DNA from 4 places in the Nocardia puris genome. Region 3 is predicted to be linked to each of the others. Evidence: riboswitches for the same ligand, from Rfam matches in the RefSeq annotation. Region 3 holds a riboswitch; each other region holds the start of a gene.

Region 1 (7,827 bases), 3.7 Mb from region 3:
AGCGACTGGTGCGCGTCGCGGAAGGTGGTGTCGGTGACGCCCACCGCCTTCTGCTCGCGCAGCGCCTTCGCGAAGCCCTCCGGCCCCAGGCGCAGCAGGCGCTGGCGGGAGCCGTCGGGCGGCGGGGCGCTCAGGTCGATGGCGGGCAGCTTGTCGTGCGGGTAGACGGTGGTGGGCCGCTCGCCGTGCGGCTTGTTGACGGTGACGTCGGCCAGGTAGGTCAGGATCTTGGTGCCGCGGTCGGCGGAGCCGCGCAGGGTGAGCAGCTGCGGGCGCTCGTCGATGAACGAGGTGGTGACCCGGCCGGCCTTGAAATCGGGATCCTCGAGCACCGCTTGGAGGAAGCCGATGTTCGTGGTGACGCCGCGGATGCGGAACTCGGCCAGCGCCCGCGCCGCGCGCGCCGCCGCCGCGGGCAGATCGCGGCCGCGGCAGGTGAGCTTGACCAGCATGGAGTCGAAGTAGGCCCCGATCTCGGCGCCCAGGTTCGCGCCGCCGTCCAGGCGGATGCCCGCGCCGCCCGGCGTGCGGTAGGCGGTGATGCGGCCGGTGTCGGGGCGGAACCCGTTGGCCGGGTCCTCGGTGGTGATGCGGCATTGCAGGGCCGCGCCGCGGATCGACACGCTGTCCTGGCTCAGGCCGAGGTCGGCCAGGGTCTCCCCCGCCGCGATGCGCAGCTGCGACTGCACCAGGTCGACGTCGGTGATCTCCTCGGTGACCGTGTGCTCGACCTGGATGCGGGGGTTCATCTCGATGAAGACGTGGTTGCCGCGCTCGTCGAGCAGGAACTCCACGGTGCCCGCGCAGCTGTAGCCGATCTGGCGGGCGAAGGCCACCGCGTCGGCGCAGATACGTTCGCGCAGCGCGGGATCCAGGTTCGGCGCGGGCGCCAGCTCGATCACCTTCTGGTGGCGGCGCTGCACCGAACAGTCCCGCTCGAACAGGTGCATCACGTTGCCGTGCTGGTCGGCCAGGATCTGCACCTCGATGTGGCGCGGATTCACCACGGCCTGTTCGAGGAACACGGTCGGGTCGCCGAACGCGGACTCGGCCTCGCGCGAGGCGGCCTCGATGGATTCGCGCAACTGCTCGGGCGCGGCCACCCGGCGCATGCCGCGCCCGCCGCCGCCCGCGACCGCCTTGACGAAGATCGGGTAGTCGAGTTCGGCTGCGGCGGCGAGCAGTTCGTCCACGTCGGCCGAGGGCGCACTGGACTTCAGCACGGGCAGACCGGCCGCGCGGGCGGCCTCGATGGCGCGCGCCTTGTTGCCCGCGAGTTCGAGGACCTCCGCCGAGGGGCCGATGAAGGTGATGCCGGCGCGCGCGCAGGCGGCCGCCAGATCGGGGTTCTCGGAAAGGAATCCGTAACCGGGGTAGACGGCGTCGGCGCCCGCGGTCTTGGCCGCGTCGATGATCGCCTCGATGGAGAGATAGGCGCGGACGGGGTGGCCGACCTCGCCGATCTGGTAGGACTCCGCGGCCTTCAGCCGGTGGACCGAGTTGCGGTCCTCGTACGGGAAGACGGCGACCGTCCCGATGCCGAGTTCGTAGGCCGCGCGGAAGGCGCGGATGGCGATCTCGCCACGATTGGCAACCAAGACTTTCGAGAACATCGGTCCAACGTACCTGCCCCCGGAATCGGCTCCTACATGGAACTACCCTTCGCAGCGATCTTCACAACCAGACATAGCAACGGTGCGAAGTTGCGTTCATCCGGCCGTCACATCTCACCGCCCGCCCGCGACCGCGGTGCGCGCCCGCGACGGGTACCCGCACGGAATAACCGCGGCGTCTTTTATGCTGGACGACGCAGCTGGTTCTCCAGTGCGCCGACGAGATGGAGCCCCTACGTCGCGCGCCGGAGTCGAAGCCCGCCCCGGCCAGCCGGGCGCGAGTGAGAGGGAACCCGGTGGGAATCCGGGACTGTCCCGCAGCGGTATGCAGGAACGAACACCGTCATCGAGCACTGGGCGCGAGTCCGGGAAGCGACGGTCAGTAGGTCGGCCGGGAGCCCCCGCGCCGGTGCCCGCGAGTCCGAAGACCTGCCAGTTGTGCCGGATACGCCGTATCCGGCGGCCACCGCCTCGTGGATTGGGCGCGCGGACCACCAGTGACGACATCCGGGCTCCGTTGCACACGGCTGCCCGCGAGGTCCGCTGGTCGACGCCGCCCGCATGGCGATGGCTCACGACCTAGGCACTGGAGCACAACCGTGACTGTTTCCCAGACTCCTTTCACCGCAACGGTTCTCGGCCTGCCCCGGGTGGGGCCGCGGCGCGAGCTGAAGCGCGCCACCGAGTCCTACTGGGCCGGGCGCATCGACGCCGTGGCGCTGCACCGGGTGGCGGCCGATCTGCGCGAGGCGCAGTACGCCGAGCTCACCGCGGCCGGGCTCGACTCGATCCCGGTGGGCACCTTCTCCTACTACGACCAGGTGCTCGACACCGCCGTGCTGCTGGGCGCGCTGCCCGAGCGGGTGGCGGGCATCGCCGATCCGCTGGACCGCTACTTCGCGGCCGCGCGCGGCAACGATTCGGTGGAACCGCTGGAGATGACCAAGTGGTTCGACACCAACTACCACTACCTGGTGCCCGAGATCGGTCCCGACACCGTGTTCTCGCTGCACCCGGAGAAGCTGATCGACGAGCTGGCCGAGGCGCGGGGGTTCGGCGTGCCCGCGCGGCCCGTGGTGGTGGGCCCGATCACCTTCCTGAAGCTGGCCAAGGCCACCGAAGGCGCGGCACTGGATCGACTCGGCGAGCTGGTCCCGCTCTATCGCGAGCTGCTGCGCAAGCTGGCGGCCGCCGGTGCGGAGTGGGTGCAGATCGATGAGCCGTCGCTGGTCACCGACCTCACCGACGATGAGATCGCCCTGGTGCGCTCCACTTACACCGAGCTGACGGCGGGCGAGGACCGCCCGGCCGTGCTGGTCGCCACCTACTTCGGCGACCCCGGCCCGGCCCTGGCCGCGCTGGCCGGCACCGATGTGGAGGGCATCGCGCTCGACTTCACCGCGCCGATCGAGCTGTCCGCGGTGGCCTCGCTGCCCGCGCTGGCGGGCAAGTTGCTGGTCGCGGGCGTGGTGGACGGCCGCAACGTGTGGCGGGCGAACCTCGACGACGCGCTCACCACGCTGGGCACCCTGCTGGGCAGCGCGGGCGGCGTCGCGGTGTCGAGCTCCTGCTCGCTGCTGCACGTGCCCTATTCGCTGGAGCCGGAGACCGGCCTGGACGCGCGGCTGCGGGCCTGGCTGGCGTTCGGCGCGGAGAAGGTCGCCGAGGTGCGAGTGCTGGCCACCGGTCTGCACCAGGGCACCGAGGCGATCGCCGACGAGCTGGCCGCGGCCCGTGCGGCGGCGACCTCGCGCACCGAGGACCCGCGCCTGGCGGACGCGCAGGTTCGCGCCCGCCTGGCCGCGCTCGGCCCCGACGCCGCGCGTCGCGCCCCGGCCGACGAGCGGCGCGCGGTGCAGCAGGCCCGCCTGAACCTGCCGCCGCTGCCGACCACCACCATCGGCTCCTACCCGCAGACCTCGGCGATCCGCCTGGCTCGCGCCGCGCTGCGCAAGGGCGAGATCGACGAGGCCGAGTACACCGCGAGGATGCGCTCGGAGATCGCCGACGTGGTGGCGCTGCAGGAGAAGCTGGGCCTGGACGTGCTGGTGCACGGCGAGCCGGAGCGCAACGACATGGTGCAGTACTTCGCCGAGCAGCTCGACGGCTTCGCGGCCACCGAGAACGGCTGGGTGCAGTCCTACGGCACCCGCTGCGTGCGCCCGCCGATCCTGTTCGGCGACGTCGCGCGCCGCGCGCCGATGACGGTGGACTGGATCACCTACGCCCAGTCGCTCACCGACAAGCCGGTCAAGGGCATGCTGACCGGTCCGGTCACCATCCTGGCGTGGTCGTTCGTGCGCGACGACCAGCCGCTGGGCGAGTCGGCGCGTCAGGTGGCGCTGGCCATCCGGGACGAGACGGTGGACCTGCAGTCGGCGGGCATCCGGATCATCCAGGTGGACGAGCCCGCCCTGCGCGAGCTGCTGCCGCTGCGCGCGGCGGATCAGCCCGCGTACCTGGACTGGTCGGTGGAGTCGTTCCGCCTGGCCACTTCGGGCGTGTCCGATGCCACCCAGATCCACACCCACCTGTGCTACTCGGAGTTCGGCGAGGTCATCGACGCGATCGCGGGCCTGGACGCCGACGTCACCTCCATCGAGGCGGCCCGCTCGCACATGGAGGTGCTCGACGACCTGAACGCCGCGGGCTTCGATCTGGGCGTGGGCCCGGGTGTCTACGACATCCACTCCCCGCGCGTGCCCAGCGTCGAGGAGATCACCGTGTCGCTGCGGGCCGCGCTGAAAGCCGTTCCCGCCGAACGGCTCTGGGTGAACCCGGACTGCGGGCTGAAGACTCGCGGGCAGGCCGAGGTGGAGGCCTCGCTGGCGAACCTGGTCGAGGCGGCGCGGGCGGCGCGCCCGTAGGCCGGTCGCGCCGGTCGTCCGCTGTCCGGTGACGGGCCGCACGGACACATCCGTGCGGCCCGGTTCACCGGTGCCACTCCGGGCGTTCGTGCCACTTGCGCCGCGGGTAGCTCTCGCACACCGGGCGCGGGCCGGGCACGCGCGTCCGGCGTGGGCGGACACCCCGCCGGTACGCCGCCCAGCAGTTCGGCCTGTCCATCGGGCACCTTTCCTCGTTCCTCCGTGAACACCGCTCGTCTATTCGGACGTGCGGGAGTGCCCCTGAGTTCCCCAGGAACACAACGGATTTCACGGGGAGGCGTGATCCGCCCGCCTCGGACTCAGCCGGACAGGCCGAACGCGCGGTTGATCGCCGCCATGTCGAAGTAGTCACGCCAGGCCGCGATCTCGCCGTCGCGCACCTCGAACACGCCCATCACGGGCAGCGGGGTGTCGCGGCCGTTGCCGCGCAGCGTGTCGGTGCGCTCGTTCATGACGATCTCGCCCGCCACCACCTGGTGGTGGATCTCGAAGTCGATGGCGTCGAAGGTGGTGAGGAAGCCGGCGATGAAATCGCGGATCGCGGCGCGTCCGGCGATCGGCTCCATCGGAATGTTGTGGTAGACGGCGTCTTCGGCGAAGAACGCGGCGATCCGGTCGGGATCGGGGTCGGACCAGCTGCGGCACATGGCGCGCACGAGTGCGTCGGGACCGGACATGGGTCACTCCCTCGGGGCCGGGGTTGCGGACCGCCCGATTCAACCAAACAATTGCTTGGTTGAACAAGGTTTCGGTCCGCCGGGCGGCCCAGTCGCTCAGCGCAGCGCCGCGCCGCCCGCCACGAGCAGTTCCCGCTGCGGTGCGCCCGAGTACTCCGACAGCGGCCGGATCAGCGCGTTGTCGGCCGACTGCTCGGCGATGTGCGCCGTCCAGCCGGTGATGCGGCTGATCACGAAGATGGGCGTGAACATCGGGATGTCGAAGCCCATCAGGTAGTACGCCGGGCCCGCCGGGAAGTCCAGGTTCGGCAGGATCCCGGTGGCGGCTTCCATGGTCGCGGCCAGCTCGTCGTACATCGTCAGCCACCGCTGCCCGCCGGTGACCTCGGCCACGTCGTCGAGTGCGGCTTTCATGGTCGGCACCCGCGAGTCGCCCTTCTTGTACACGCGGTGGCCGAAGCCCATCACCTTCTGCTTGGCGGCGAGCTTGTCCTTCAGCCATTGCGCCGCCAGATCGGGGTCGCCGATCTCGAGCATCATGTGCATGACGGCCTCGTTCGCGCCGCCGTGCAGCGGGCCCTTGAGCGCGCCGATGGCGGCGGTGATCGCGCTGTAGAGGTCCGAGCGCGTCGAGGTCACCACGCGCGCCGCGAAGGTCGAGGCGTTGAAGCTGTGCTCGGCGTAGAGCACCAGCGACGTCTCGAACGCCTTCACCAGGCGCTGGTCGGGCACCTCCCCGAAGCACATGTTCAGGAAGTTCTCGGCGAAGCCGAGGTGCGAGTGCGGGGCGATCGGGTCGAGCCCGCGGCGGCGCCGCATATCGGCCGCCACCACCGTCGGCAGCACCGCGAGCAGCCGAAGTGCCTTGGCCAGCAGGTCTTTCGGCGCGGCGACGCCGTCGGTATCCGGCACCGGATCCTCCGCGCCGAGGTAGCTCACCACCGTGCGCACCACGTCCATCGGGTGGCAGGTGTCGGGCATCTTCTCGATCAGCGAGAGCACCGAGCGGTCGATGCGCCGCTGCGCGCGCTCACGCCGGCAGAACAGTTCCAGCTGCGCCACATCGGGCAGTTCGCCGTACCAGAGCAGGTAGGCGACCTCCTCGAAGCTGCAGTGCCGCGCCAGATCCTGCACCGCGTAGCCGCGATAGGTCAGCGAATTGGTCTCGGGCACCACCTTGGAGACGGCGGTGGTGTCCACCACCACGCCGGCCAGGCCCTTCTTGATCTCGGTCATGATTCACTCGCTCAGCGTGAAGTTGAATATTCCGGAGTCGAAGTCGTTGTAGCGCTGGTAATCCAGCAGTTCGTACAGTCGCTTGCGGTGCTGCATCCGGTCCAGCAGGCCGGATTGCGTTCCGGTGGCGGCGATCTCGGCCAGGCCCTGCTCCACCGCGAACATCGCCAACCGCAGCGTGGTGACCGGGTAGATCACCGCGTTGAAGCCCAGGTTCTCCAGCTCCCCGGCCGAGATCAGCTCCGACTTGCCGAACTCGGTCATATTGGCGAGCAGTGGAATGTCCACGGCGGCACGGAATTTCGCGAACTCCGAGGCATCGGCCAGCGCCTCGGTGAAGATCATGTCCGCGCCGGCGTCGGCGTAGGCCTTGGCCCGGTCGACCGCCGCGTCCAAGCCCTCGATGCCGCGCGCGTCGGTGCGCGCGCAGATCACGAAGTTCTCGTCGCGCCGCGCCGACACCGCCGCCCGCAGCCGCCGCACCATGTCGTCGGCGGGCACGACCGCCTTGCCGTCGAGATGGCCGCAGCGCTTGGGGTTCACCTGATCCTCGATATGGCAACCGGCCAGGCCGGCGTCCTCGAGGAAGGTGAGGGTGCGCGCGGCGCTCATCGGCTCGCCGAAGCCGGTGTCGGCGTCGATCAGCACCGGCAGGTCGGTGACCCGCGCGATCTGGCGGCCGCGCTCGGTCACCTCCGTCAGCGTGGTCAGACCGATGTCGGGCAGCGACAATTCGGCCGAGACCACCGCGCCGGAGACGTACACACCCTCGAACCCCAGCTGCTGGACCAGCGTGGCCACCAGCGGGTTGAACGCTCCCGGTAGACGCTGAATCTTCCCCGACGCCAACCCGTTCCGCAGCGCGACGCGCTTGTCGGCGGCGGAGGTGGCGGCGGCCATCAGCCCGGTCATCAGAAGATCCCCTCGGGAATCCGCGGCGCGCGGCCCAGTACCTCATCGGACACGGTGAAGGTGAGCTGATCGAGTTCACCGGCCGCCAACTCGGGCGTGCGCTGCGCCGCGGTGAGGAACCGGTCCTGCTCGGCGGGCTCGACGATGCCCTCGGCCAGGGTGCGGAACTTCTCGATGTACTGCTCGCGGGCGAAGGGCCGCGCGCCCAGCGGGTGCGCGTCGGCGACGGCCAGCTCGTCGACGATGGTCTCGCCGCTCTTCAGCGTCACCACGGCCCTAGCGCCGAACGCCTTTTCGTTCGGATCGGTCGAGTGGTAGCGGCGGGTCCACTCCGGGTCCTCGACCGTCGAGATCTTGTGCCACAGCTCCACGGTGTCCGGGCGCTGCGCGCGTTCGGGCGCGTAGGACCGCTCGTGGTGCCAGCCGCCGTCCTGCAACGCGACCGCGAAGATGTACGGCACGGAGTGGTCGAGGGTCTCGCGGCTGGCGTGCGGGTCGAAC
Region 2 (7,827 bases), 190 kb from region 3:
CGCAAGGTGCACCTCTACGACGCGTTCGGCCACCTCGAATCCGACGTGGTGGAGCCCGGCGCCCTCACCGCGCCGCCCGTGTTCACCGTGGGAGACGTCACCTTCGGCGTCCAGACCTGCTTCGATCTGCGCTTCCCCGAAGGATTCCGGCGTCTCGCCGCGGCGGGCGCGCAGGCGCTGCTGGTGCCCGCGCAGTGGATTCCCGGTCCCGCCAAGGTGGATCAGTGGACCACCCTGCTGCGGGCGCGCGCCATCGAGAACACGGTGTACGTCGCGGCCGCCGACCAGGCCGCCCCGCGCGGCGCGGGCGCGTCCATGATCATCGACCCCACCGGGGCGGTGCTCGCCGAACTCGGTGCAGAGCCCGGTGTGCTCACCGCGACCGTCGAACTCGACCGCCTCGCCGAGGTGCGGGCCGTCAATCCCAGCCTGGCCTTGCGGCGATTCGCGATCACCGAGCGCGCACCGGAGTAGCGTCGGAGTGGATGACCTACCCCGATCGCACGGCGGCCGGTCGCGTTCTGGGAGCCCGGCTGGAGCATCTGCGCGCATCGATGCCGCTGGTGCTCGGGCTGCCGCGCGGCGGTGTGCCGGTGGCGGCGGCGGTCCGCTCGGTCATCGGGGGCGATCTGGACATCCTGCTGGTGCGCAAGCTGGGCGTGCCGTGGCAGCCGGAGCTGGCCATGGGCGCGATCGGTGAGCAGGGCGTGCGCGTGCTCAACCCGGACGTGATCCGGCACACCGGGGTGTCGCGCGCCGAACTCGCCCGCGTGGAACGGCTGGAGCGCGCGGAACTCGAACGCCGCCTGGCCGTCTGGCGCGGGAGCGGCGGCCCGGTGCCGATCGGCGGGCGCACCGCGATCATCGTCGACGACGGCATGGCCACCGGCGCGACCGTGGTGGTGGCCTGCCGCGTGGTGCGGCTGCACCAGCCCGCTCGCGTGGTCGTCGCCGTCCCGGTGTCCTCGTCGGAGGCGGTGCATCGGGCGGCGGGCGAGGCCGACGAGGTGGTGTGCCCGCTGGTGCCACCGGATCTCGGTGGCGTGGGCACCGCGTACCGGGACTTCCACCAGCTCGCCGACGAGGAAGTGTCGGTGCTGCTCGCCTGAACGGGGCCGGCGCGCAGCCGGATTCGCCCGCCCCGGGTCACCGGTCGCCACGGCGGCGTGCGGGGCGGCGTCGATCAGACCTCGGTGATCCCCTTGCGATGGCGTTGCGCGAGTTCGGCGTAGAAGCCGGGGTTGGCGCGGACCCACATCTCGGCCTGGGTGCCTTCGATGGGGCGTTTGACCTGGGCGGGGGAGCCCGCGGCGAGCACGCCGTCGGGGATCGCGGCGCCCGGCGGCACCAGCGAATGGGCGGCGATCATGCTGCCCGCGCCGATCTTCGCCAGGTCCAGCACCGTGGTGCCGTTGCCGACGATCGCCTCGGCGCCCACCGACGCGCCGTGGAACACCACGCTGTGCGCGATGGTCGCGCCCGCGCCGATGGTCATCGGCACGTCCGGCGGTACGTGCAGCACCGCGTTGTCCTGGATATTGGCGCGCTCGCCGATGACGATGGGCGCCAGGTCGGCGCGCAGCACCGCGCCGTACCAGATGGACGCGCCCGCCTCGACGCGCACATCGCCGATGAGGGTGGCGGTGGGCGCGACGAACGCCGTCGGATCGACCTGCGGCCGTTTGCCTTCGAATTCGTAGAGTGGCACGCGTCCAGGTCTACCAGCGTTCGGCGTGCGCTGTCGCCTGCTCGGCGGCGGCCAGCATCGGCCGCAGGTGCGCGGCGAATGCCTCGGCATGCACCGGGGCCACGTGCACATCGGCGCCGGTGCGCACCGCGTAGCGGCCGTCCTCGGCGACGTCGATCCAGGAGAGCACACCGAACGGCCGCATTTCCGCACCGCGCCGCACCGAGATGACGATCTGCCCGATGCCGTCGCGCGGACGGTTGAGCAGCCGCCGGATTCGCGCGGGCGCCGACGGCCCCGAAACCGGCACGGTCACCAGATCGCGGCTGTCCTCCTTGACCCGCGACAGCGGCGAGCTGAGCCGCCCGAGCGTGCCGGGGCGCTGTTCGGGCAGGGTCGACACGATGCGCGCCGCGAGGTTCTTGGTGTTGCCGACGAACAGCCGCACGTCGCCGCCGCGGTCGGGCAGCGGACCGGGGCGCTGCGCCGCGACCACGGCCACCTCGCCGGCCGCCACCGCCAGCACGCGCACCGGCTTCGCCTCGGCGGCGGGTGCGCCGGCCGTGTCGTCCGCGGCGTCACCGGTCGCGCCGATGGCGAATTCCGCTGTGTCGACCGACCATTCGTCGTCCGCGACGGCGGGCCCGAGGGTGCGCCGGTGCTCGCCGTACACCTCCACCAGCACCGCGGGCCTGGTCAGCAGCCGCAGCGCGGCCTCCAGATCGGCGTCGAGCGTGTGCTCGCACCAGCGGTGCAGTTCGGGCAGTTGCGCGGCGCGTTCATCGGAGTCGCGCGCCGAGAGCCGGACGGCCAGCGGGTAGGGCACGCGGTCCCCGTCGGTGCGCTCCCAGGCCATGGCGAACTGGTCCGGGGTCAGCGTCCAGTTCACTCCAGCTCGGTCCATTCACCGACCACCGGGGGCGTCGTCGGATCGAGTTCGCCGATCAGCTCGCTGTTCTCCTCGCCGGGCTCCAGGAAGGTGAGATCGTCGTCCTCCCAGAGCAGATCGTCGTCGTCCTCGTCCTCCTCCGGACGCGCGGGGCGTGACGCGTTCGCCGCGACGCTCGACCCCTGCCGGGTGGTGTCGGCGGCGGCCAGCGCGCCACCCATGAGCCCGCCGACGGCGCCCGCGCCCATGCCGGTGACGGCGGCGTCGCCCGCGTTGGTCTCGCGGCGGCGCTCCTCGCGCTTGCGCTCGTCGTCGGCGGACGCGGGCGAAGTCGTGGTGGTGGGCACCGTCGCCGCGGGCACCGAGGCCGCCGGTGCGGCGGTGACCGGCGCGCCCGCGACAGGACGGACCGCGCGATCCTGTGGCGCGGCCGCTGCGGACGCGGTGTCGGCCGCGACCGGCACCGGTTTGGCCACGGCGGGCGTGGTGTCGGTGCCGCCCGGGATAGTGGGGAGCACGGCGGCGGGCGTGGTGCTCGCGGGCACGGTGGACGCCTCGGGCTCCCGCTCCGGCTGCGGTTCCTGGCCCTGCTCCGGCTCGGTCGCGCCGGGCGTCTCGGCCTGCGGCGTGGACACGACGTTCGAAACCGGTTGGGAGACAGGCGTTCCCGACGGGTCGACGGTGGTGGTGATCTGGATGCCCGGTGCGGGCTCGCCCGAACCCGGGGTGCCGATGCCCGCGGGGGCGTCGGGGAAGGCGGGCACGCCGGTGCCCGCGCCGAGGAACACGTTGGTGTAGATGCTGTCCATCGCCTGCACCACATCCTGCCGGTCGTGCTCGGCGGCCTTCTGTGTGGCGACGATGGCGGTGGCCTGGGTCGGATCCAGCAGTGCCGAGGACAGATCCGCCTCGGTCTGCTCGCCGACGCCGATGGCGGCGCGCAGCGCCTCGGCCGCGTCGCCCGCCTGGCCGAGCCGCTGGGCGACGGCGGCGAACACATCGGCCAACCGCTGGCCGTGCTGTTCGAAATCGCGGACCGCGTCGGCGGCCGCGCCCGCCGCACCGCCCCGCCAGCCGTCGGCGATGAGCGCGCGGATCTCGGTGTGCGCCTGCGCCACCGCGTCGGTGAGCCCGGTCGCCGAGCCCTGCCACGCCTGGCTGCCCGCGTGCAGCGCGACCGGGTCGAGCAGTTGCACCTTCTGATGGATCTCGCGCTGCTGGAGGTGGTCGAACACCTCGACGGTCGGCGCGTACGCCGGATCGGTGCGGGGCAGATCAGGCATGGGCCACCCCCGCCGCGTCCACCTCGGCGACGGCCGCGGCCAGCCCGTCGTCGGCCGCGCTGTAGGCGGCCGCGGCGGCGCGGAAGGTCGCCGCGAGCTCGCGCGCGGAGTCGGCGTAGGCCCGCAGCCGGGTGATCGCCTCGCCCGCCTTGCCCTCGAAGCCGGCGCGCAGCGCGTCACCGGAGGCGAATCCGCCGAACCCCGGCAGTGAGGTGGCGGCCGTGAGCCCGTGGATCTGGGCCTCCACCTGATCGGCCAGCTGTTCGTAGCGGCGCGCGCACCGTTCGTGCGCGCCGTCCGCGACGAGTACACCGTCGATCCAGAGCCTGCCCTCGTCGACAGCCTGATTCAGGTTCGTGACCTGTGGCCGCATCGACCGTCCCCCTTCCTCATCGTGCCGCGTGCCCCGCGGCCGTACTCGGTTCTCCCGCGCCGCGCCGACCCCACGGCGGCGCCTGCTCCACCGCGCGCGAGCACACCGTCGCCGCGCGCACCGGCCCGGCCGGTCACTCCCCGGGGGCCGATGGTCCCCGCAATTTTAAGCAGGTACCCGGGCGCGTTGTCCCCCACCGATGTCGCCTTTGTCGTAAAACACCAACGGCCGGGGAAGTCGACACGCGGGGAACCCAGGCCCGCCCGATCGTGGCGCCGGCGGGCTCGGCCGGATTTGTGAAGTGTGTCACGGACTAGCGCGAAGCTGCCGCCGCGCTGTGCGCCCGCTCCAGCAGCCAGGCGACGACATCGGCCGTCACCTCGGCGTAGCGGGGTTCGTGCAGCACGTCGTGGCCCGTGTCGGCGTATTCGTGCCAGCGCGCCCACGGGTGCCGCCCGGCCCATTCGCGCATCGCCTCCACCGGCGCGCGGCGGTCGTCGGTGCCGTGCACCGCCAGGATCGGCAGCGTCGACGGCAGCGGTGTACCCGGCGCATCGGGGCGTCCGCCGCCGAGCGCCCGGCGCGGCACGCCGGACAGCACGAGCCCCGCCAACGCCTCGTGCGGCACGCTCGGCGTGAGCGGATAGCTGGCCTCGACGGTGTTCAGATCGGTGCCCGCGCTGATGTCGGGGACGGCGGCGCCGAGCGTCCCGAGCGCCGTGACGGCGCCGAGCGAATGCCCCATCAGCACCAGCGGGCCCGCCGCTTCGGCACGCACCCGGTCCAGGAACGCGGTCGCGTCGGCCACCAGTTCGGCCAGCGTGCCCGGGTGCAGGGGATCGCCCTCGCTGAGCCCGTGCCCGAAGGTGTCCAGGGCCCACAGCCGGATGCCCGCCGCCCCCAGACTCCGGGCGAATCGGTGGTAGTGCCCGCTGTGCTGACCGAGCCCCGGCAGGAGTGCCGCCGTGGCCACCGCGTTGTCGACCGGCCACCGCCGATAGTGCATCCGGCCGCGCGCGCCGTCGAAGTAGAACATGTACCGATAGTGCCAAAACTTCTGCGACTCAGTGGAGTTCACCGCCCTGCACGGCCACCGGCTACACTTTTCCGCCGATTCGCCGTTCGTGCCCCAGCTGACCCCTGACCGGGCCGTTCACCGACGAGCCCGCCCGCGCCCGCTTCTCGGGGCGGTAGGGTCTGGCCTCGACGCAGGGAACACCGGTGCGAATCCGGGGCTGTCCCGCAACTGTCACCGAGGAGCGAACCGCCGCAGTACGGCCACGACCTGCCCGGGTTGGAAGGCCGGTGGGGAGCGTCGATCCGGGAGCCAGGACACCTGCGTCGGCCGGCACCGGGACGACTCCACGAGGATGGCGATGGACAACTCGATACGACACCGGCGGACACTCGGCCGCCGGGAGATGCTGCTGCGCAGCGCGGGCGCACTGGGGCTGCTCGCGACCGGCGCGCTCACGCTCACCGGCTGCGGTGACGGCGGCACCGGGCCCCAGGGCGGTCCACCGCGCGCGGGCGGCCGGTTGCGCGCCGCGATCGCCGGACGCGCCGCCAGCGTGGACGTGCTGGACCCGCACCTGGCGGGCAGCTCCGCGGGCGGTGCGGTGAGCAAGAACGTATGGGACAAACTCGTCGCCTACAACAACGACCTCACCCTGCGCTTTCGCCTGGCCAGCGCGCTCGAACCCAACGCCGACGGCAGCGAATGGCGCATCACCCTGCGCCCCGGCGTGGTGTTCAGCGACGGCAGCCCGCTCACCGCGCGCGATGTGCTGTGGAGCTTCGAGCGGATGCTCGACCCGGCGCGGCCCTCCTCCGGCGACCTGGCCGTGGTCGACATGTCGCGCACCCGCGCCGACGGCGACCTCGGCGTGGTGGTGGCGATGAAGACGCCGATCGCGGACTTCGGTTCGGTGCTGGCCGGGTGGTACTGCTACGTGATCAAGGACGGCACCACGGTGTTCGACCGGAACACGCTGCCCGTCGGCACGGGGCCGTTCGCGCTGGCGAACTGGTCGCCGGGTGACCGGACCCTGTTGCGCCGCAACGAGAAGTACTGGGACGGCCCGGTCCACCTGGACGAGGTGGAGATCATCCAGATCGCCGAGACCGAAGCGCGCATGAACGCCTTCCTCTCCGGTGCGGCCGACACCGCGCACGAGATGTCCTACCTGCAGGCGCACACGCTGGCGAACGATCCGAACGCGCAGGTCGTCACCCCGCCCGCGGGCCTGATGGGCGCCTTCCAGATGCGGGTGGACGTGGCGCCCTTCGACGACGTGCGGGTGCGCCAGGCGATGCGGCTGGCTGTGGACCGCGAGGCCATGGTCGAGGCGGTGTACTACGGCTTCGGCGAGGTCGGCAACGACATCTACGGCAAGGGCGCGCCGTTCTACAACGACCAACTGCCGCAACGGACTTACGATCCGGAGCGGGCGCGCCAGTTGCTGCGGGAGGCGGGGCGGGAGAACCTGACCGTCACGCTGCCGACGGCCGACGCGATCCCCGGCATGGTCGAGTCCGCGACGCTGTTCGCCGAGCACGCCAAGGCCGCGGGCATCACCATCCGGCTCGAAACCGTGCCTGCCGACACCTATTTCACCGAGGTGGTGGGCACAGCGCCGCTCTCCCACATCGGTTGGTGGAACTACAGTCTGGACTACTTCTACGGCCAGACGATGACCAGCGATTCGCCCAGCAACGACTCCGGCTGGCGCCGCCCGGCGTGGGACGCCACGTTCGCGGCCGCCCGCGCGGAGATGAACCAGGAGCGCCGCAGGCAGCTGTATTTCGAACTCCAGGAAGAACTCTGGAACGAGGGCGGCTACATCCTGCACAGCTTCGCCAAGCGTCCCGATGTCGCGCACGTCCGCGTGCAGGGCGTGCGCGACGGCGTGCCGGGCACCGACGACTGGGCGAACTTCACCACCACCTGGTTGGCGGAGTAGCGGTCTCGCGGTGATCCGCTATCTGCTGCGCCGCGTCGGCGGCGCGATCGCGGTGCTGTTCGCGGTCGCGCTGGTGGTGTTCGGCCTGTTCGAGCTGCTGGATTCCGATGCCGCCGCCGTGGCGTTGAGCCGCCACGGCGGCGGTCAGCCGACGGCCGAACAGCTCGCGGCCAAACGCGCCGAACTCGGGCTCGACCGGCCCGCGCCGGTCCGATTCGCGGAGTGGACCGGCGATTTCGTGCGCGGCGACCTCGGCGATTCGCTGCTGTCGGGGCGGCCGGTGCGCGAGGTGCTGCTCGGCCGCCTCGGCAATTCCGTGGTGCTGGCGGCGATCACGGCCGCGCTGCTGATCCCGCTCGCGCTCGCGCTCGGGCTGCTGGCGGGCTCGCGTGCCGGATCGCGCACCGACCGCGCGGTGAGTTCGCTCGCCCTCGTCGCGGAGTCGTTGCCCTCCTTCGTCTCCGGGGTGATCCTGGTGGCGACGGTGTCGCTGACGTTGCATCTGCTGCCCGCGGTGTCGCTGTTGCCGACCGGGACGAGTCCGTGGGAGCGGCCGGAGATCCTGGTGCTGCCGGTGCTGTGCCTGCTGATCGGGCTGGCGCCGCACCCGGTGCGGGTGGTGCGCGCGCAGA
Region 3 (7,827 bases):
GCCCGGCGAAGGCCCGCGCGACGTGCGGAACGACCAGCCCGACGAACCCGATCGGCCCGGCGATCGCCACCGCCGACCCGGCCAGCAGCACCACGCTCACCGCACCGGCCGCGCGCACCGTGGCGAGCCGGGCGCCCAGTGTGCGCGCCATATCGTCGCCGATGGCGAGGGCGTTCAGCGCCCGCGCCAGCGCCACGGCCAGCACCGCGCCCACCGCGACGAACGGCGCCGTCGCCGCCATGGTCTCGGTGTCGGCCCGGCTCAGCGACCCGACCACCCAGAACCGGAAGTCGTCGAAGACGTTGCGGTCCAGCAGGGTGACGGCCGTGGTGACCGACCCGCACAGCGCCGTGAACGCGGCCCCCGCGAGGACCAGCTTCACCGGCGTCGCGCCGCCCAGCCCCAGCGAACCGAGCGTGTAGACGAACACGGCGGCAACGGCCGCGCCGAGGAACGCGAACCAGACCAGCCCGGCCGGCGCCGTCATCCCCAGCCCGCCGATGGCCGCGACGATGGCCAGCGACGCGCCCGCGTTGATGCCGAGCAGACCGGGACCGGCCAGCGGATTGCGGGTCAGCCCCTGCATCACGGCACCCGCCAGCGCGAGCGCGGCACCGGCGAGCAGCCCGGCGACGGTGCGCGGCACCCGGATGTAGCGCACGATCCGGTCGGTGTCGGTGCCCTGGAAATCGGTGAACGCCGAGAACACCGCCGCCGGGGTGAGCGCGTGCCTGCCGACCAGCACCGACGCCAGGCAGGCGGCGGCGAGCCCGACGCCGGCGACCAGCAGGCCGACGCCGCGAGACGACGGGTTCACCCGCCGAACAGATCCGGGTGGATCAGCCGCGCCACCAGTTCGGTCGCGTGCGCGAGGCGGACCCCGGCGGCGCGGTCGGCGAACAGGAACGGGTGCACCGCGCGCTCCCGCACGGCCGTCAGGTTCGCGAACGCGGGATCGGTGAGGATCTTGTCGGCCTGCGGCTGGGCGTCGGCGCGCGTATAGGTCGCCTGGCAGCACAGGCTGGTCAGGATGATGTCCGGGTCGCGCGCGATCAGCTCCTCCGCGCCGATCTGGATATTGCGCCGTTCGGTGCGGTCCTCGAAGACGTTCACCCCGCCCGCGGCCTCGATGAGCTGGGTGACGAAGTCGATGCCGCTCGCGATGCTGTAGGTGCCGTCGTCGCGGGGCGTCACGACCGCCACCCGGGGCCGTTCGGCGCCCGCCACGGTCGCGCGCACCGCGTCGATGCGGGCGCTCAGATCGGTCACCACCTGCTCGGCCCGCTCGGACACACCCCACAGCGCGCCGAGATCGCGCAGGTCGGCGTAGACGTTGTCGAAGCGGACGGTGGCCGGGTCGATGGCCTCGTCGGCCAGGCCGTCGGCGCTCGGGCACAGCGGGCTCAGCACCCAGGTGCGCACGCCGAGACCGTGCAGGCTCGCGCGGGTGCCCACGCTGGACTGCGCCGACTCGGCGAACATCCCGTTGTAGCCGGACAGCACGAAATCCGGGTTCTGCGCGAGCAATTCGTCGCGGCTGGGCAGCCGCTCGACGTAGGCCGAGCGGGCCTGCGCCTCCTGGTACTCGGGCAGCACCGCCGCGTCCAGGAACGCCGTCCCGGCCAGCCGGTCGGTGACGCCGAGCGCGTGCGCGATCTCGATGGACGGCTGATACGCCGCGTAGATCCGCTGCGGCGGGCCGTCGACGGCGACCTCGATCCCGCAGTTCACCCGGGTCGCGGCGGCCTCGCCCGCCGCGGCCGGTTCGGGTGGTGCGGCACAACCGGCCAGCGCGAGTGCGCCGACGATGAGCGCGCCGAGACGCGGGCGCGCGAAAACAGATGGGGTCACCGTGACCGCCTTCCAGGTCCTCGTGGAGCGGGTAGCGCCGTGGCCGGTCTCCTGGCTGACGGGTGGTGCGCGGCGTATCTACCTTCCCAGGGCGGGCCCCAGTGGCTCCGGACGCGCGGGCGCCCGGGTCGATATGTCACTCCCGATCACAGTGGCGAGGGCCGCACCGGTTCCACACCGGTTTCCCGAACACCACGGCCCCGGGACCTTACCAAGGGCAATGAACCTCCGGGTGACCCAGCGGCCGTCTCACCACTTGCGGCCGGTGTAGGCGAGCAGCTTGCGGTGCGCGGGGGCGTCATCCTCGATGGGGACCTCGGCGTCGTAGATACCGGGGCGGCGGAAGACCTCGATGCCGCCGCCCGCGTACATGGCCGCGAGGAGTTCGGCGCACAGGCCGTCGTCGGCGAGGTCGGGGCGGTCGATGGCCAGGGCCAGATCGACGCCGTGGACCACCACCTCGGCCAGGTGGATGAGCGCCGCGGCGCGGCCGGGCAACGGGCCGAGCGACAGGTGCACGGTGGCGTCGGAGACGTCGGGCCGGTGCCAGGCGGCCCGGTCGACCTCGGCGGCCGCCGAATAGGCGCCCAGCGCGTCGCCGCCCAGCCAGTCGTCGCCGCGCGCCCCGCGCGGATCGATGCCGCACAGCGCCGCCGCGTGGGCGTGCATACCGCCCACGGTGTGGTTGAGCACGGCGCGCACATCCCAGTCGCTGCACGGCGTCGGCGCGGCGAGCATCTCGTCGTCGACGGCGGCGACGATCGTGCCGGTCATGTCGAGGGCGCGGTCGATCTGGCCGAGGAGAGTGTCCATGGAGGTCCTTCGGTCGAGCGGAGTTCCCGCATTGATAGCACAACCGAGTGACCACCGCCGGATGACGGAACGCGCCGTTGTGGTCCACCCCAATCGACACGAAAAGTATTGTGTCACCGCAAGTATCGCGTGGTGCGAGGTACGCGGACCGCGACCCTGGATGTCGGTGTTCGTACCGGTCCGCGAGGGTGTCCTCGATGTGAGCGGAGTCATGCCCGCCTGTCCAGATCCCTTGCCGCGCCGGCCCGGCGGCTCAGCCGGTCTGCGGCTTCCCGCCCGCTTGTGCGTCGGGCTTCTCGCGCGGCACCGCGCCGGGCTCGGTGCCTTCGTCGGCCGCTTGATCCGGCTCCGGATGCTCCGGCTCGAAGGTGTCGGGCAGGTTCTTCAGGTGGCGGTTCATCGACCGCACGAGCAGGAAGGTGCCGACGAGCAGGACGAGCACGATGGCCAGGCCCAGCGGCGAGGCCTTGCCGAACTCGGGACCGGTCGGGGTGTTCGGGGTCTGGGCGAGCAGAACGAGCATCACCGCGACGCGTCCTCGATACCGGCGAACAGATCGGTCTCCGGGATGGCCGTGCGCACGCGGGTCTTGGCCAGCTCGAACTCCTCGGTGGGCCACAGCCGCTGCTGCAACTCCAGCGGGATCGCGAAGAACGCGCCGTTCGGGTCGATCTGGGTGGCGTGCGCGCGCAGGGCGTCGTCGCGCTGCGGGAAGTACTTGCCGCACTCCACCTGGGTGGTGACCCGCGCCATCACGTCACCGCGCTCCACGGCGTGCGAGCGGATCCGGTCCAGCCAGTCCTGCAGCGGGAACGGCTCGCCCATGCGCTCGTACTCGGCGGCGAACACCTCGAGCCGCTTCATGCTGAACCCGTGGTCGTAGTAGAGCTTGAGCGGCGTCCACGGCTCCCCGGCCTCGGGGAACGCCTCCGGATCGCCCGCCGCGTCGAACGCGGCCACCGACACCTGATGGCAGCGGATGTGGTCGGGGTGCGGGTAGCCGCCGGTCTCGTCGTAGGTGGTGATGACGTGTGGTTTGAACTCGCGCACCACGCGCACCAGCGCCTCGGTGGCCTCCTCGAGCGGCACCAGCGCGAACGACCCCTCCGGCAGCGGGGGCAGCGGATCGCCCTCGGGCAGCCCCGAGTCCACGAAACCGAGCCAGGTCTGGCGCACGCCCAGCGCGCGCGCCGCCGCCGCCATCTCCTCGCGGCGCACCTCATCGATGCGTTCGAGCACGCCCGGGGTGTCCATCGCGGGGTTGAGAATGCTGCCGCGCTCACCGCCGGTCAACGTCACCACCAGGACCTCGTGGCCCTCGTCGGCGTACCGTGCGGTCGTCGCGGCTCCCTTGCTGGATTCGTCGTCCGGGTGGGCGTGCACCGCCATGAGGCGAAGGCCACTCACGTCTCGTTCACCATCGCTCTCGGTCGCGGGTGTCGGGTCTTCGTTCCCTATAGTTCCATTCGACCGACTTTCTGTTCCGACCCACCCCCGGGAGCGAGAAGATGAGCGATACTGCGCCCGGCGGCGACGCGGCCGCGCGACACGCCGACCGGTACGGCAGCGCACCGCCCGCCCGCCGCCGCGGACTCGCCATCGCGCTCGGTGTCGGTGTGCTCGCGGCCGGTGTGGGCGTCGCCTACCTGGGATTTCAGAAGTACGGGCCCGACGAGATCAACGCCGAACAGCTCGGCTACACCGTCGTCGACGATTCCACGCTGAGCGTGCGCGTGAAGGTCAGCCGCGACGATCCGGCCAAGCCCGTGGTGTGTTTCGTGCGGGCGATGGACCGCGATGGCGCCGAGGTGGGCCGGCGCGAGGTCCTGGTCGAGGCGTCGGACTCCGGCACTGTCCAGTTCACCACCACGGTCCGCGCGTCGAGCAGGCCCGCCGCGGGCAGCGTGTACGGGTGCAGTGACAGGGTGCCCGCGTACCTGCGCGCCCCGTAATCCGGCCGCCGGATTCGCGATGTCCGGCTACCGTCCCCGCGTTTTCACCCGCCCAGGCACCGCCCCCACGGGCGAAAACGCCGGGCGACGTCCGGAAAATTAACTCCGACCTGCATGTTTGTGATTCATGCTAAAATGGCGTCACACACGGTTCCGGGCCACGGAGCCGTGTTTGCTGCATTGGCGGCCAGCGCTGCTGCGTTCCGGGGTCGGGTTCACCCGGAACCGGGCCTGTCGGGGTTCGTAGAACTTCCCCAGGATCGCTCTAGCCGTCGGCTGGTGCATGCCCGCCTCCGGGTGGGTACTGCGGCAGTGATCAGGGAATCCCGGCTCGCGCCGGGAACAACTACTAGGGAGTGATCGAGATGACCGAGACGAATGTGACCTGGCTGACCCAGGAATCGCACGACAGGCTCAAGAGCGAACTCGACGCGCTCATCGCCAACCGTCCGGTCATCGCCGCCGAGATCAACGAACGCCGCGAAGAGGGCGATCTCAAGGAGAACGGCGGATACCACGCCGCGCGCGAGGAGCAGGGCCAGCAGGAGGCGCGCATCCGCCAGCTGCAGGAGCTGCTGAACAACGCCAAGGTCGGCGTCGCGCCCACCAAGTCCGGCGTCGCGCTGCCCGGCTCGGTCGTGAAGGTCTACTACGACGGCGACGAGTCCGATACCGAGACGTTCCTCATCGCGACCCGCGAGGAGGGCCTCGGCCACTCCGATCTCGAGACCTACTCGCCGAACTCCCCGCTCGGCGGCGCGCTCATCGACGCGAAGGTCGGCGAGACCAGGGAGTACACCCTGCCCAACGGCAACACCATGAAGGTCACGCTGGTCAGCGCGGAGCCGTACCACAGCTGACCGGTTCGGTCTCCGCGCCGCGGATCGGCACGACCCGCACTGCCGCATCCCGGCGCGTGGACACCGCCGCAGCACCGCGTGTCCGCCGGATCGGACCGCCGGCCGAAGGACGGTCGCCTCCTGATCGGCCGTTTCCGACCGGACGTGCGGTCTTTCCGGCGGTCTGGTGAGTGACGGACGGTCGAGCCCCGAGCTGGTTACGCCCGGGCGCCGCGACCCTCGACAGACGCGAGCGGCCGCACTCGATCTCGAGTGCGGCCGCTTCGTCGTCTTCATGCCGGTGTCAGGCCAGCGCCTGCTCGACGTCGGCCAGCAGATCGCTGACGTCCTCGATCCCCACCGAGAGCCGCACCAGATCGGCGGGCACCTCCAGCACGGACCCCTCGGTCGAGGCGTGGGTCATGGCGGCCGGATGCTCGATCAGCGACTCGACGCCGCCCAGCGATTCGGCGAGCGTGAAAATCTGTGTGCGCGAGCAGAAGTCGTGGGCCGCCTCGCGTCCGCCGTGCAGGCGCACCGAGATCATGCCGCCGAACCGGCGCATCTGCTTGTCGGCGACGCCGTGGCCGGGATGCTCGGCCAGGCCCGGGTAGATCACCTGGGAGATGGCCGGGTGGCCGGTGAAGAACTCGGCCAGCTTCTCGGCGTTGTCGCAGTGGCGCTCCATCCGCACCGCCAGCGTCTTGGTGCCGCGCAGGGTGAGGAACGCGTCGAACGGGCCGGGCACCGCGCCCGCGCCGTTCTGCAGGAAGGCGAACGCGGTGTCGAGTTCGGCGTCGTCGGTGACGAGCGCGCCGCCGACCACGTCGGAGTGGCCGCCCAGGTACTTGGTGGTGGAGTGCAGCACGATGTCGGCGCCCAGCGCCAGCGGCTGCTGCAGGTACGGGGTGGCGAAGGTGTTGTCGACCACCAGCTTCGCGCCCGCGGTGTGCGCGATGTCGGCCAGCGCGGGGATGTCACCGATGCTCAGCAACGGGTTGGTGGGCGTCTCGATCCAGACGAGCTTGGTGTTGGGGCGGATGGCCGCGCGCATCTCGTCGGTGTCGAAGACGTGCGCCGGGGAGTGCTCGATGCCCCACTGGCTGAACACCTTGTCGATGAGCCGGAAGGTGCCGCCGTAGGCGTCGTCGGGGATGACGATGTGGTCGCCGGGGCGCAGCAGGGCGCGCAGCGCACAGTCGGTGGCGGCCATGCCGGACGCGAAAGCCCTTCCGTAGCGGCCGGATTCGAGCGCGGCGAGGTTGGCTTCCAGCGCGGTGCGGGTCGGGTTGCCGGTGCGGGCGTACTCGTAGCCGCCGCGCAGGCCGCCGACGCCGTCCTGGGCGAAGGTGGAGCTCGCGTAGATGGGCACGTTGACCGCGCCGGTCTGGGGATCGGGATCGAAACCGGCGTGCACGGCCCGTGTGGAGAATCCCAGCTCACTCATGGCCACAGCCTAGATGCGGCGTTCGCGGGACTTTCGCCGGGGCACCCCCTTTCCCGCGCGAGGGTCTGCTGCGCGCCCGCGCCTGCCTTTAGGCTGAGGCCCATGGTGACTGTCGAGGAATTGTTCGCTATCGATACCCTGCTCTCCGCCGAGGAGCGCGAGATCCGGGACACGGTCGCGGCTTTCGCGGCGCAGCGGCTGCGCCCGCACATCGCGGACTGGTTCGAGGCGGGCACCTTCCCGGCCCGCGAGATCGCCCCCGAGCTGGGCAAACTCGGTCTGCTGGGGATGCATCTGGAGGGGTACGGCTGCGCCGGGATGTCGGCAACGGCGTACGGCCTGGCCTGCCAGGAGCTCGAGGCGGTGGACTCCGGCGTGCGCAGCATGGTGTCGGTGCAGGGGTCGCTGGCCATGACCGCGATTCACAAGTTCGGCTCCGAGGAGCAGAAGCAGCGGTGGTTGCCCGAGATGGCGGCGGGCACCGCGCTGGGCTGTTTCGGCCTCACCGAACCCGACTTCGGCTCCAACCCCGGCGGGATGCGCACCCGCGCGGTGCGCGACGGCGACGACTGGGTGCTCAATGGCGCGAAGATGTGGATCACCAACGGCACGGTCGCCGATGTCGCGGTGGTGTGGGCGTACGCGCACGAAGGCGACGCCAAGCCCGTGGTGCGCGGATTCCTGGTGCCGGCCGGCACGCCCGGATTCACCGCTCGTGAGATGCACCACAAGCTCTCGCTGCGGGCGTCGGTGACCGCCGAACTCGACTTCGACGACGTGCGGCTGCCCGCCGACGCGGTGCTGCCGGACTCGCGCGGGCTGAGCTCACCGCTGGCCTGCCTGAGCGAGGCGCGGTTCGGCATCGTCTTCGGGGCGCTGGGCGCGGCCCGCGACTGCCTGAGTGCGGCGATCGACTACTCCCGCA
Region 4 (7,827 bases), 2.0 Mb from region 3:
GCCTGCACGAGCACCGGGTGCCCCTGCGGGGTGCGCGCGGCGCTGAACGGCCCACGCACCTTGAGATATTCGCCCTCGAAGTCGATGCGGTGAATCTTGTCCGGATCGGCGTACACGCCCGCCTCGCGATCCAGCAGGATCGCGTCGTCCTCCCAGCTGTCCCACAGCGCGATCACGGCATCGACGAATTCGCGTGCCCGCGCGTACCTTTCGACGTGGTCGGGGTGGTGCTCGAGCCCGAAGTTGGCCGCCGCCACCTCCGTCGCGGTGGTGACGATGTTCCAACCGGCCCGCCCGCCGGAGATGTGATCCAGCGAGGAGAACAGCCGCGCCAGGTTGTAGGGCTCGTAGTAGGTGGTGGACGCGGTCGCGATCAGCCCGAGATGCGTGGTGGCCGAGGCGATCGCGGTGAGCAGCGTGATCGGCTCCAGTCCGGGCGCGGCGTTGTGCCGCACGTTGGTGCGCAGCGCGGGACCGTCGGCGAAGAACACCGCGTCGAGCGTGGCGGCCTCGGCGGTGCGGCCGATCTCCTGGTAGTAGGAGACGTCGTAGATGCGGTCGGGCCTGCTGTCCGGGTGCCGCCAGGCCGCCTCGTGATGGCCCGACGGGTAGATGAACGCATTCAGGCTCAGCTGACGCGGCTCGGTCATGACGCCTTCTTCTCTTCCTCGTAAGTCTCCACGCCCAGCCCCGCCAGCAGCTCTTCGCGGTAGGCGGTGAACCCCGGATCACTGTGGCGGCGTGGACGATCCAGCTCGATGCGGCGGTCCAGCGCGATGCGCCCCTCGTCGAGCACCAGCACGCGGTCGGCGAGCAGCACCGCCTCGTCCACATCGTGGGTCACCAGCAGCACGGCGGGCTTGTGCTTGGCGCACAGGTCCTGCAACAGCACGTGCATGCGGATCCTGGTCAGCGCGTCCAACGCGCCGAACGGCTCGTCGGCCAGCAGCAATTCGGGTTCGCGCACCAGCGAGCGCGCCAGCGCCACACGCTGCTGCTCACCACCGGAAAGCTCACGCGGCCAAGCTTTTTCCCGGCCCTCGAGCCCGACCTCGGCCAGCGCCGCCCGGCCGCGCTCGGCCGCGCCGGAGCCGGTGAGGCCCAGCGTCACGTTGTCGAGCACGCGCACCCAGGGCAGCAGCCGCGAATCCTGGAACACTACGGCGCGCTCCTCGGGCACGGTGAGTTCACCGGAACCCGGGACGTCGTCGTCCAATTCGGCCAGCGCGCGCAGCAGTGTGCTCTTGCCCGAGCCGCTGCGGCCCAGCAGCGCGACGAATTCGCCGCGCGCGATGTCCAGATCGATGCCGCGCAACACCACGCGGTCGCCGAACCCGCGTCTCAGCGCGCGGGTACGGACCACATTCAGTCCGCCAGTGTCTGCCGCCACGACAGCGCCTTCCTCTCCAACGCCCGCACCGCGACATCGCCGAACAGGCCGAGCAATCCGTAGATCACCAAACCGACGACGATCACGTCGATCTGGCCGTAGGTGCGCGCCTGCGTCATCAGGTACCCGATGCCGCTGGTGGCGTTCACCTGCTCCACCACCACCAGGGCCAGCCACGAAATCGTCACGGCCAGGCGCAATCCGATGAAGAACCCGGGCAGCGAACCCGGCAGCGCGATGCGCCGGATGAACTGCCACCGCGAAAGCTTCACGGTCTCGGCCAGTTCCACGTACCGGGCGTCCACGCTGCGCAGATAGGCGTGGGTGTTGATGTAGACGGGCACCAGCACACTGGTGGTGATGACGACGAGCTTCATCTCCTCGCCGATGCCGAACCACACGATGAACAGCGGGATCAGCGCCAGCGTCGGCACCGCGCGCTTGATCTGCACCGGCCCGTCCAGCAGCGCCTCGCCCCACCGGCTCAGCCCCGCCAGCAGCGCGAGCACCACACCGATGCCGACGCCCAGCACCAGGCCGATCCCGGCGCGCTGCACCGAGGTGAGCAGGTTGGACTGCAACCGGCCGTCGGCGATGAGATCGCCGGCCGTCTGCGCCACCGTCCACGGCGCGGGCAACGTCTCCGGATCCAGCGACCCGGTCGCCGAACCGAGCACCCACGCCAGGATCAGCAGCGCCGGGCCGAGCGCGAATCCGAACGGGATCGCCTTGCCCGGACCGAGCCTGCGGCGCGAAACCTTGCCCCGCGCCTGCAATTCCGCGGGGTTGCTGCTCGCCGCGCCGCCGACGCGGCGGCCGAGCACCCCGGCCTCGATGGTCGCCATCGCTATTCCTTGGGGTCGGTGGCGGCGCCGGATTCGGCGACCGCTTGCTCGATGAACGGGGCGAAGCGCAGGTCGAAACCGTCGGAAGCGCTGACCTTCCTGGGCAGTTCGCCCGCGGCGTCGATCGCGTCGATGGTGGACTGCTGCTGGGCGATCAGATCCTCGTTCAAGTTCGGAAAGGTGTAGGCGCCCAGGGACTCGATGATGCGGGTCGCGTCCTCGGGGCCGACCTTCTGGTTGTCCACGTAGTACTGCTGCGCCCACTCCTGCGGGTGGGTGTTGACCCACTGGTAGGCCCGCACATACGCGCCGACCAGCACGGCCAGCGCCGCCGACTTGGCGGGATCGTTGGTCGCCTCGCGGCGCGCGTAGAGATAGGCCAGGCCCGGGTAGATGCCCTCGGTCTCGGAATCGGGGATGAGCGAGGCGCCCGGGGTGCGCAGGAACCGGGTGACGTTCGGCTCGATCAGCGGGGCCACGTCCACCTGGGCGGTGCGGATCGCGTCGGGGAACTCGGCCAGCTGCAACCGGACCAGTTCCACGTCACCGGTTTCCAGGCCCGCCTTGTCCAGCGCCCGCAGCACCGCCGCCTGCTGGGCGGTGCCCTCGGCGTAGGCGATCTTCTTGCCCTTCAGCTCCGCCAGCGTCGTGATCGACTGTCCCGGCGCCACCGCGAGTTTCAGCGCGTTGGTGGCGGTGCGATAGGCGGCGATGATCGGCACGTCCTGGCCCGCGGCCAGCGCGTGGATCGGCGGCACATCACCGACGGGCGCCACATCCGCCGCGCCGGCGCGGAACGCCTCGAGAATCGCGGGGCCGCCGACGAAGTTGGCGAATTCCACCTCGAACGGCAGCTTGTCCAGTTCACCGGAGGCGCGCAGCGCCTGCTGCAACCGCTCGGACTGGTCGGCGATCACGAGTTTGGTGCCCGCGGGCACGGTGGAGGTGAGCGGGGCGTCGGAGGCGGCGACCGGAGCGTCGTCCTTCGCGCAGCCGGTCAGTCCGAGGGTCGCGGCCGTCGCCACGGCGAGCAGAGCGGCGGTGGTGCGGCCACGGAGGCCGGGAAGGAACGTACTCGGTCGAAACATGACGCGAATTGAAGCAGGGCCCGGGAGCCGCTGAAACCGTTAGCGTTAGCGTGATTCGAAAGACACTCACCGAGGTGACGCGGTGTAGTGGACGTCGCGGGCCCGGTCCAGATAGCGCTGCACGAACGGCAGCACCTGCGCCTCGATCACCTCGTTGTAGCCCTGCGGAGCCTGGCGCGGATTCGCGTGGCCCGTGCCGCGCGGATAGGCCACCAGCAGACTGCCGTCGGGCCCGCCGACCTGTTCGAGCAACACCCGGTGCGAGTAGTCCACGTCGACCACGCCGTCGTGCGAGCCGACCCGCGGCCGCAGGAAAACGATTGCGGGGCGCGGCTTTCCGTCGACAGGCTCGGACAGGGCGCGCAGATTGTCCACCGCGCCGCCGCCGACGATGGCCAGGAACTGCGAATGGATCAGCCCGTTGCTCGCGGCGTTGTGCGAGAGGATCTTCTCCGTCAGCACCTCGTCGAACACCTCGCCCAGCTCACCGGCCGCGATCCCGGGCACCGGACCGGTCCGGTCGATGAAACGATCACGGCGAGCGTAGGTTTCGACGGCGAAGCGCATCGTGCGGCTCTCCCGCGCGCCCGGCAGCCAGCCCATCCAGCGCAGCATGTCCTCGCCCCGGCCGCGGCTCTCCGGGCGCACCGCGTTCAGATCCATGGGCGTGCAGTCGAGCAGCACCGCCACCAGCCGCCGGTCGCTGCCGCGGTGGATGTGCTCGGCGACCTCGAGCGCGATCACCCCGCCCATGCTGTGCCCGGCCAGCACGATATTGCGCACCCCCGACATCTGGGCGGCGCGCACGATGAGGTCCGCGATCACGCGGCTGTCGATGCCTTCGTTGTCGTAGCGGATCGCCCACACCACGCCGATCCGGTTGAGCGAGGGCAGCGCGGCGGCGGTGTCGGCGGCGTTCAAGTTGCCCAGGCCCACCATGTCGACCACCGCGGTGTCCCAGCCCGAATCCTCGGCGGGCGGCGCGACGGGCAGCAGCGCCGGCTCGGTCAGCGCGAGCCGCGCCCGTTCGGGCATCACGTCGTACACCCAGTACTGGGCGGCGACCGTGAGGGCCAGGATCAGCAGCGCGGCGACCCGCGACAGCGTCAGCCGGGTGCGACGCCACCCCTCCCACCGGAACCCGAACCGGGTCTCGCGGAGCCGGGCCTTGCGCCGCTCGTCATCCCAGTCGCTGACGGTGGACGGATGCCGTTCGTCCCTCGGCGACATCTCTTCACGGTAACGACGGACGCGCACCCTCGCCACGTCGCCGACCGGCCGTCGGGGCGGCGCGGGCCGAACGGTAGAGTTTGCTGATCAATCCCCGGCGGGTGCGGGAATCCGGTGAGAATCCGGAACGGTCGCGCCACTGTGATCGCCTCGCGGCGAAAGTCAGACCTCCCCCGCCGGACTTCTCTGGAAGGGCCGCGACTTGCCTGTGGAGCACCGCCGATGATCCGCGTGCGGACCTCGATCGCCGTCCCCGTGCTCGGGACACTGCTGGTCGTGGCGATGGTGGCGGCCACCGGTTTCGGCGCGGAGACACTGCCGGTGTCGTCGGTGGTGGAGGTCCTGCGCCACCGGCTCACGGGCGTGGCGCCGGTGGATCTGAGCCTGGACACCATCGTGTGGCAGCTGCGGGTGCCCAGAACGTTGCTGGCCGCGATCGTGGGCGCCGGACTCGCGCTGGCCGGGGCCGCCATGCAGACGCTGGTGCGCAATCCGCTCGCCGATCCGTTCCTGCTCGGCGTGTCGTCCGGGGCCGGGGTCGGCGCGGCGGCCGTCATCACCTCCGGGCTGTTCGCCGGCGCGGGTGTGTGGGCGCTCACCGGCGGCGCGCTGGCGGGTGCGTCGATGGCGGCCGGGCTCGTGTTCTTCATCGCGATCGCGCAGGGCGGTCTCACGCCGCTGCGGCTGGTGCTCACCGGGACCGTGCTCGGCTCGGCGTTCGCGGCGCTGAGCAGCTACCTCGTGTTCCGCAGCGCCGATCCCGCCGCCGCGCAGTCGGTGCTGTTCTGGTTGCTCGGCAGTCTCGCCGGTGCGGACTGGGCGACCCTCGGCCTGCCGTTGACGGTGGTACTGCTGTGCGGGGCTGCGCTGGTCGCGGCGGCGGGCTGGCTGGACGCACTCACGTTGGGAGCGGACACGGCCACCTCCGTGGGCGTGCCGGTGAAACAGTTGCGGATCGCGTTGTTCGTACTGCTTGCGGTGCTGGTGGGGGTGCTGGTCGCGGTGTCGGGCGGGATCGGGTTCGTCGGCCTGGTCGTCCCGCACGCCGCCCGCCTGCTCGTCGGCCCGCGCCACCGCACGCTCCTGCCCGTCTGCGCCCTGTGCGGCGCCCTGTTCCTGGTCGTCGCCGACGTCGCCACCCGAGTCCTGGTCCCGCCCACCGAGATCCCCGTCGGCGTCCTCACCGGCCTCATCGGCGCCCCGACATTCCTGCTCCTCCTCGGCCGCCGCCGCTACCGGTTCGGTGACGCATGAGGGGCGTTCACCGAGCTCCGGGATTCGGCGTTGCACTACCCGTCGATCAGCGTGTAGCCCAGCGACCTCGGCTGAACCATGCGTGCCGGGGTGTCGGCGGCAGGCTCAGCCCACCATGGCCCGACTTCGCTCGCGGCCATCGTTCCGTTGTATGGCTCAGCGGTACTTCGGGTCTGGCTCCGATCTCCGGCAACGGCACCGGGCACAGCCCGGGTTCGCGCCGTCGGCCCGAGGGTCCTCACGCCAGCCATCAGACTCCGGGATTCGGCGAAATCGCCACCGAGGCAACGGGTCCTGAATGCCGCTCCGCCGAGCATCAGGCGGGTGCGGTAGGTCCGACCCGTGCCCGACGTACCAATCGGTCGGGCGATGGGCATACCCGCGCGGCGGCAACCGGGGCGCCATCTCGAATCCGGCACGAGATGCCGAGCGGACCACGGGCGGCCGGCGATGAGTGAGGTTCAGCGCCACGAACCGGTCGAAGTCCTGGGCGCCGGGGTAACGCGGGCGCACGGCGACACGTCCGGGTTCGGGCGGCGGGAGCAGGGTGGGGCCGCGATCGTGGCCGAGGGTTTGACGTGTGCGGTGGGGCGCCGAGAAGTGGTGCGGGGCGCGGAGTTCCAGATCGGCCCCGGAGAGGTCGTGGGGATCGTCGGGCCGAACGGCAGCGGGAAGACCACGTTGGTGCACGTCCTGGCCGGAGTGCGCAGACCGAAGGCCGGGCGTGTGACCGTGGATGGTGTTGCCGTGCACGATGTTTCGGCTCGGGCGCGGGCCAGGACCGTGGCGTTGGTGGCGCAGGGCGAGCGGCCGCCCGCCGATCTGCTCGCCGGTGAGGTGGTCGCACTCGGGCGCACACCCTACCTGCCGCCGTGGGGTGTCGGCGGGCCGCGCGAACAGCACGTCATCGACGCGGCGCTGGCGGCGGTCGACCTGGCGGGATTCGCGGGCAGGCCGGTGCACAAACTCTCCGGCGGCGAGCGTCAGCGCGTGCTGCTGGCGCGGGCGCTCATCCAGGACACGCCGGTGCTGATGCTGGACGAACCCACCAACCACCTCGACATCACGCACCGCCTGGAACTGCTGTCGCTGGCCCGCACCCTGAACCGCACCGTGGTGACGGCGCTGCACGAACTCGCGCTCGCCGACCGGTACTGCGATCGAATCCTGGTGCTGCACAACGGCTCCGCACTCCCGCTCACACCACCGGAGGTCGCGTTGCGGCCCGAGATCGTCGGCGAGGTGTTCGGAGTGCGCGCGACCCGCGTGCGCCATCCCGACACCGGCGAAGACCATCTGTTGATCACCCCACGAGAGGCGACCTCATGAAGATCCGCAATCGAGCGCTGGCCGCGACCGCGCTGGCCGTCACCCTCGCCGGGTGCGGCACCTCCCAGCCGCCCGCGGCCGGCGACCTCACCGTGCGCAACTGCGATGCGGAGGTGTCGTTCCCCGCGCCCGCGCAGCGGATGTTCGTCAACGACGGCAACCTGATCTCGATGGTGCTCGCGCTCGGGGCGCAGGACCAGGTGACGGCGGTGTCCAGCATCCAGCGCGACGCGGATACGTTGCGCAGGCACTACGGCGACGTGGTGGACGGCCTGAATTCCGTTGCGCCCGAATATCCCTCGCGGGAGACCGTGCTGGCGCAGCGCCCCGACGTGATGGTCGCGGGCTGGAGCTACGGCTACGACGAGGCCAAGAACCTCACCCCGGATTCCCTGCGCAAGGACGGCGTCGCCGCGTACGTCCTCACCGAGAGCTGCCGGTCGGGCGAGCACGCGCGCGGCATCGTGGAACCGTGGACGGCGCTGCGTACCGACCTCACCAACCTCGGCGCCATCACGGGCCGCGAGGACCGCGCGACCGAACTCACCACCGACCTCGACGCCCGCCTCGCCGCCCTCACCGCGGCCCCGCGCCCCGAACGCGCCCCGGAGGTCTTCCTGTTCGACAGCGCCAGCGACACCGTGTATTCGAGCGGTAAATTCGGTGCGCCGCAGGCGATCCTGGAGGCGGC

The links. A riboswitch is a leader RNA that binds a small molecule or an ion and turns the genes downstream of it on or off. The one in region 3 is predicted to bind cobalamin.
Region 1: linked by a shared signal. The riboswitch ahead of metE (5-methyltetrahydropteroyltriglutamate--homocysteine S-methyltransferase) and the one ahead of OHB21_RS15275 (ABC transporter substrate-binding protein) in region 3 are both predicted to bind cobalamin.
Region 2: linked by a shared signal. The riboswitch ahead of OHB21_RS16195 (ABC transporter substrate-binding protein) and the one ahead of OHB21_RS15275 (ABC transporter substrate-binding protein) in region 3 are both predicted to bind cobalamin.
Region 4: linked by a shared signal. The riboswitch ahead of OHB21_RS24445 (FecCD family ABC transporter permease) and the one ahead of OHB21_RS15275 (ABC transporter substrate-binding protein) in region 3 are both predicted to bind cobalamin.

Annotation. Positions count from the first base shown of each region.
Region 1 is NZ_CP107943.1:7,671,257-7,679,083, forward strand. It holds gene OHB21_RS35605 (pyruvate carboxylase) at 1-1,613, opposite strand, end outside; cobalamin riboswitch at 1,900-2,044, shown strand; gene metE (5-methyltetrahydropteroyltriglutamate--homocysteine S-methyltransferase) at 2,213-4,480, shown strand; gene OHB21_RS35615 (nuclear transport factor 2 family protein) at 4,801-5,178, opposite strand; gene OHB21_RS35620 (bifunctional 2-methylcitrate synthase/citrate synthase) at 5,275-6,414, opposite strand; gene prpB (methylisocitrate lyase) at 6,418-7,326, opposite strand; gene prpD (2-methylcitrate dehydratase PrpD) at 7,326-7,827, opposite strand, start outside.
Region 2 is NZ_CP107943.1:3,529,918-3,537,744, forward strand. It holds gene OHB21_RS16160 (carbon-nitrogen hydrolase family protein) at 1-474, shown strand, start outside; gene OHB21_RS16165 (phosphoribosyltransferase) at 486-1,109, shown strand; gene OHB21_RS16170 (gamma carbonic anhydrase family protein) at 1,184-1,708, opposite strand; gene OHB21_RS16175 (ESX secretion-associated protein EspG) at 1,719-2,591, opposite strand; gene OHB21_RS16180 (PPE domain-containing protein) at 2,573-3,859, opposite strand; gene OHB21_RS16185 (hypothetical protein) at 3,852-4,232, opposite strand; gene OHB21_RS16190 (alpha/beta hydrolase) at 4,546-5,268, opposite strand; cobalamin riboswitch at 5,443-5,570, shown strand; gene OHB21_RS16195 (ABC transporter substrate-binding protein) at 5,609-7,195, shown strand; gene OHB21_RS16200 (ABC transporter permease) at 7,206-7,827, shown strand, end outside.
Region 3 is NZ_CP107943.1:3,342,700-3,350,526, reverse strand. It holds gene OHB21_RS15280 (FecCD family ABC transporter permease) at 1-817, opposite strand, end outside; gene OHB21_RS15275 (ABC transporter substrate-binding protein) at 814-1,851, opposite strand; cobalamin riboswitch at 1,876-2,063, opposite strand; gene OHB21_RS15270 (TIGR03086 family metal-binding protein) at 2,101-2,664, opposite strand; gene OHB21_RS15265 (hypothetical protein) at 2,918-3,187, opposite strand; gene mca (mycothiol conjugate amidase Mca) at 3,187-4,053, opposite strand; gene OHB21_RS15255 (DUF4307 domain-containing protein) at 4,173-4,616, shown strand; gene greA (transcription elongation factor GreA) at 4,982-5,476, shown strand; gene OHB21_RS15245 (cystathionine gamma-synthase) at 5,760-6,902, opposite strand; gene OHB21_RS15240 (acyl-CoA dehydrogenase family protein) at 7,005-7,827, shown strand, end outside.
Region 4 is NZ_CP107943.1:5,324,622-5,332,448, reverse strand. It holds gene OHB21_RS24470 (LLM class flavin-dependent oxidoreductase) at 1-650, opposite strand, end outside; gene OHB21_RS24465 (ABC transporter ATP-binding protein) at 647-1,390, opposite strand; gene OHB21_RS24460 (ABC transporter permease) at 1,366-2,235, opposite strand; gene OHB21_RS24455 (ABC transporter substrate-binding protein) at 2,238-3,323, opposite strand; gene OHB21_RS24450 (alpha/beta fold hydrolase) at 3,390-4,553, opposite strand; adenosylcobalamin (AdoCbl) riboswitch at 4,648-4,733, shown strand; gene OHB21_RS24445 (FecCD family ABC transporter permease) at 4,776-5,807, shown strand; gene OHB21_RS24440 (ABC transporter ATP-binding protein) at 6,258-7,136, shown strand; gene OHB21_RS24435 (ABC transporter substrate-binding protein) at 7,133-7,827, shown strand, end outside.